2 regions of the Chromobacterium sp. LK11 genome follow, and region 2 is predicted to be linked to the other one. Evidence: riboswitches for the same ligand, from Rfam matches in the RefSeq annotation. Region 2 holds a riboswitch; the other holds the start of a gene.
The links. A riboswitch is a leader RNA that binds a small molecule or an ion and turns the genes downstream of it on or off. The one in region 2 is predicted to bind manganese.
Positions count from the first base shown of each region.

Region 1: it holds a riboswitch for manganese, as region 2 does, so the genes downstream of both, VK98_RS15165 (sodium:calcium antiporter) here and VK98_RS15700 (TMEM165/GDT1 family protein) in region 2, are expected to answer to the same signal.

Region 1 is NZ_LDUR01000024.1:169,817-172,014, reverse strand. Features, by position in the region: gene VK98_RS15170 (acyl-CoA dehydrogenase) at 1-571, opposite strand, end outside; yybP-ykoY riboswitch at 857-1,001, shown strand; gene VK98_RS15165 (sodium:calcium antiporter) at 1,058-2,038, shown strand.
Region 2 is NZ_LDUR01000027.1:4,708-6,905, reverse strand. Features, by position in the region: gene VK98_RS15705 (methyl-accepting chemotaxis protein) at 1-611, shown strand, start outside; gene VK98_RS15700 (TMEM165/GDT1 family protein) at 679-1,248, opposite strand; yybP-ykoY riboswitch at 1,252-1,432, opposite strand; gene mscL (large conductance mechanosensitive channel protein MscL) at 1,470-1,925, opposite strand; gene VK98_RS15690 (DMT family transporter) at 1,999-2,198, opposite strand, start outside.

The DNA of each region.
Region 1 (2,198 bases), on a different contig from region 2:
AGCTGGGCGTCAGGCCGGGCAGGCCGGCCGGCAGCCAGAACAATAGCCAGCCGGCGTCGCCGCGCGCGCTCAGCAGCCAGCCGTCCAGGTCCGCGGCAGCCGGCAAGGCGAAGGTTTTGTGGCCGTGAAGGCGGTAATGCTCGCCGTCGGCTTCGGCCCGGGTGTCTATGGGGTCGTCGTCCTGCTGGCCGGCGCGTTCCTGCCAGGCCAGCGCCGCCAGCAGCCGGCCGCCGGCCAGCCGTTCCAGCAATTGCGCGCGCAGCGGGCTGTCTGGACAAGCGCTGAGCGCCTGCGCCGCCTGCACCGCCACCGCGGTGAACGGTTCCGGCAGCAGGCTGCGGCCTATCTCCTCGGCGACGGCGGCGACGGCGGCCAGGTCCAGTCCCAGCCCGCCGTCGCGTTCCGCCAGCAAGATCGCCAGCCAGCCGGCGGCGGCGAGGTCGCGCCAAGACGCGGCCTCATGGCCGCTGGGCAGGCGACCGCGTCCGTCTCTGACGCGGGTGGCGTGATTGTCGCGGCTCAGCAAGTCGCGGGCGCTGTCGCGCAGCTGGGCCAATAGGTCTTGATCCATGTCCGGCCTCCATCGTTCTCTATTTAGCGCGGCTAACAAAACTCCTGATGCTGCGTTGCGCCGACTTGCCGTACTCAAGTACTGCCTGCGTCGGCGCGCCTTGCCTCAGACGTGAAACTGATTTTTGTTAGCCACTCTTAAATCCGGAATTCAGGAATAGACTCGATGATCTGACCCACATCGACAATTCGCATTTGGCGAAGCGAGGATTAGGCTGGGCTTAAGCGGCGGCGCGCATGACGGGCGCCTAGGTTTGCGCCATCGCGCCCGGGCTGGCACAATGGCGCCGTTGTCATTGGGGAGTAGCCATCTTCGGCCCCGCCGAAGAGGCCGCGTCAACAAACTTGAGGAGCTTTCCTCATGGCGCGGTCAGCGGCCGGCATTGCCGGCGCCGCCAAGCGAGACCTTTGGCCACGATGCGTTTGCCGCCGGGCAAGCCGCGTCGTTGCGCCATTGTCCATTCGCTTGCCCGGCCCAAGACTATCCATGCTGTTGACCCTGTTTTTTCTGCTCGGACTCGCCGTCCTGATCTATCTTTCCTGTCAATATTTCGTCAACGCCATCGAATGGTGCGGCCGCCATCTGAACTTGGGCGCCAGCGCCGTCGGCACCGTGCTCGCCGCTTTCGGCACCGCCTTGCCGGAAAGCGCGGTGACCTTGACCGCGATGGCCTTCGGCGATACGCCGCAACATAAGGATATCGGTGTCGGCGCCGCTCTGGGCGGGCCGCTGGTGCTGGCCACGCTGGCCTACGCGGTGGTGGGTTTCGCGCTGTGGCGCAACCGCAGCCGGCTGGGGCGCGGAGATTATCTGCTGCGCGTCGATCACCGCCGGCTGGCCGGCGATCAACTGGCCTTCCTGCTGGTCTTCGCCTTGAAGGTGGTCTTGGGTCTGGTGGCCTTCGCCATCAAGCCCTGGCTGGGCGTGCTGTTCCTGGCCGCTTACGCCGCCTATGTCTGGCGCGAGATCCGCAGCGCGGACACCGCGCCGGAAGAGGAGGAGCTGGACCCCTTGAAGCTGCGCGCCGGCGGCGGCCTGGGCTGGGCGGCGACGCAGGCCTTGCTGGCCCTGGTGGTGATCGCGGCGGCCGCGCACGGTTTCGTCGCGCAGCTGGAGGCGCTGGCCGGGCACTGGGGCATGGCGCCGCATCTGGTGGCCTTGCTGTTGAGCCCGGTGGCCACCGAGCTGCCGGAAATCATGAACGCGCTGATCTGGCTGCGTCAGGGCAAGGAGCGTTTGGCGCTGGCCAATATTTCCGGCGCGATGATGATTCAGGCGACGATTCCCAGCGCCTTCGGCCTGTTCTTCACCCCGTGGATGTTCGACGGCGTCCTGCTGTGGTCCGGACTGGCCACAATGGCGGCGATTGTCGGACTGTGGCTGTTGTTCCGCCGCGGCAGCGTGGACGGCCGCTGGTTGCTGGGCGCGGGCGCGGTGTACTTGGTGTTTGCCGGCTGTCTGGTGTGAGAATTTGTTTACGATCTGCTGCGCGTCGGCGATACAGCGTTGAAACCCGCTTCGAAATGCTCATGTACCGCATGTACATTCCGCTTTCTCAGCCGGTTTCGCCTTGTCTCGCCTTAGCTCGCGAGATCGTAAGCATGTTCTGAATACTTGTTTACGATCT
Region 2 (2,198 bases):
AAGACTCGGCCACCAAGCTGTCCGGCGCGGCGGAGCAGGTGCAGCAGCTGGTGGCGCGCTTCATCCTGGGCGAAGGCGAGTTCGACCAGATCATGCAAACGGCCCGCGAGGCGCGCGATGAGCTGCAAACCGTCATGGCCGCGCAACTGGCCGCGGGCGTGGCGCTGTTCGATCAGAACTACCAGCCCATCGCCGGCGCCAAGCCGGCCAAATTCCGCACTCAGTACGACGCCAAACTGGAAAAGCTGATGCAGCCGGTGTACGACCGCGCCGCCAAGTCCGTGCCCGGCGGGGTGTTCTGTCTGGCAGTGGACACCAATGGCTACGCGCCGACGCACAACAGCTGGTATAGCCAGCCCTTGAGCGGGGATCCGGCCAGGGATCTGGTCAACAGCCGCGACAAGCGCAAGTTCGCCGATGGCGCCGGACTGCGCGCGGCGCGCAGCACCCAGTCTTTCCTGTTGCAGACCTATACCCGCGATACCGGAGAAGTGTTGTCGGAAGTGGTGCTGCCCATCATGCTGTCCGGCAAGCATTGGGGCGGTTTCCGCCTGGGCTTCAACCCGGAGCAGCTGCTGGAGTCGCTTGGGCGCGGAGCCGGCAGGCACTGAGGTGTTGCCGGACGGAAGGAACACAAAAACGGAGGCCGCGGCCTCCGTTTTTGTTTTGCGCGATGTGTCAGATCTGCAGCGGAGTCAGCAGGGTGACGACGCCCAGGCCGGCGAACAGCAAGGCCGCAATGGTGTGCACCAGTTTTTGCGGCAGCTTCTTCGCCGCCACCTCGCCCAAGAGCACCGCGGGCACATTGGCCAGCATCATGCCCAGCGTGGTGCCGGCCACCACCAGCAGCAGGGCGTCGGGAAAGCGCGCGGACAGGGCGACGGTGGCCAGCTGCGTCTTGTCGCCCATTTCCGCGATGAAGAAAGCGATACAGGTGGTGCCGAATACGCCGAAACGCTCCATCAGCCGGCTGTCTTCATCCAGCTTGTCCGGAATCAGCATCCAGCCCGCCATGGCGAGAAAGGAAAGGCCCAGTCCCCAGCGCATCAGGTCCGGCCCTATCTTGCTCATCAGCCAGTGACCCACCGCGGCGGCGGCGAAATGATTGAGCAGGGTGGCGACGAAGATGCCGAGAACGATGGGAACCGGCTTGCGGTAACGACCGGCCAGCATCAGCGCGAGCAATTGAGTCTTGTCGCCGATTTCAGCCAGGGCGACGATGCCGGTGGAAATGAGGAAGGCTTCCATGAAAACTCCGGGGGCTGCGCATACGCCATGACAAGCCCGCGCCGCAGCCCCGCGTTGCGCAGACATGTCATGGGTCTTGCCAAACGGAAGTTATCGTCGCATGCGCCATGGCCGTGACGGCCAAGCCTGTTGACGCATGCCGGCGCTGAACATCGCGCCGAGGCTACTCCCCCAGAACCAGCCGATTCTAAATCAGTTGGCGTAGCGGGGCAATCCGGCGGTTAGAGTTGCGAGGTGCATTGCGGGCAGCGAGACGCCTTTTCCGGAATGCTGGATACGCAGAACGGGCACTCTTTGGTGGCGGGGGCCGGCGCGGCGGCGGGCGCTTCGCGTTTCAGCCGGTTGATGGCCTTGACCAGCATGAAGATGGCGAAAGCCACGATGGTGAAGCTGACCATGGCGTTGATGAACAGCCCGATGTTCAGCGTGACGGCGCCGGCCTGCTTGGCCGCGGCCACCGACACATAAGGTCCAAGCTGTTTGCTTCCTTCTTTCAGCACGAAGAACAGATTGGAGAAATCGACGTTGCCGATCAGCAGGCCGATGGGGGGCATGATCACATCGTCCACCAGCGATTTGACGATGGCGCCGAAGGCGCCGCCGATGACCACGCCGACGGCCAGATCGATGACATTGCCTTTCATGGCAAATTCTTTGAATTCTTTGATAATGGACATGGTTAACCTCTGTTTAAATAGCGTTAAGCATTATAAGACATTCAGTCGCCGCAGCTCCATCGCTGGCCTGTTTTCAGGCCATTGAACGCGGGCGGACGGGCAGGCTGCCAAGCAGGGCGCCGCCAAGGATCAGCACGATGGCGGCCATGGCGACGGCGTTCAGCTGTCCCTGTCCGGAGCCTATCAGCAGCAGGGTGGACAGCAGCGGCGTGGCGTAGGACAAAGAGCCTATCTGCCTGGGGTCGCCTTCCTTCAGCGCGCGGTCCCATAGAA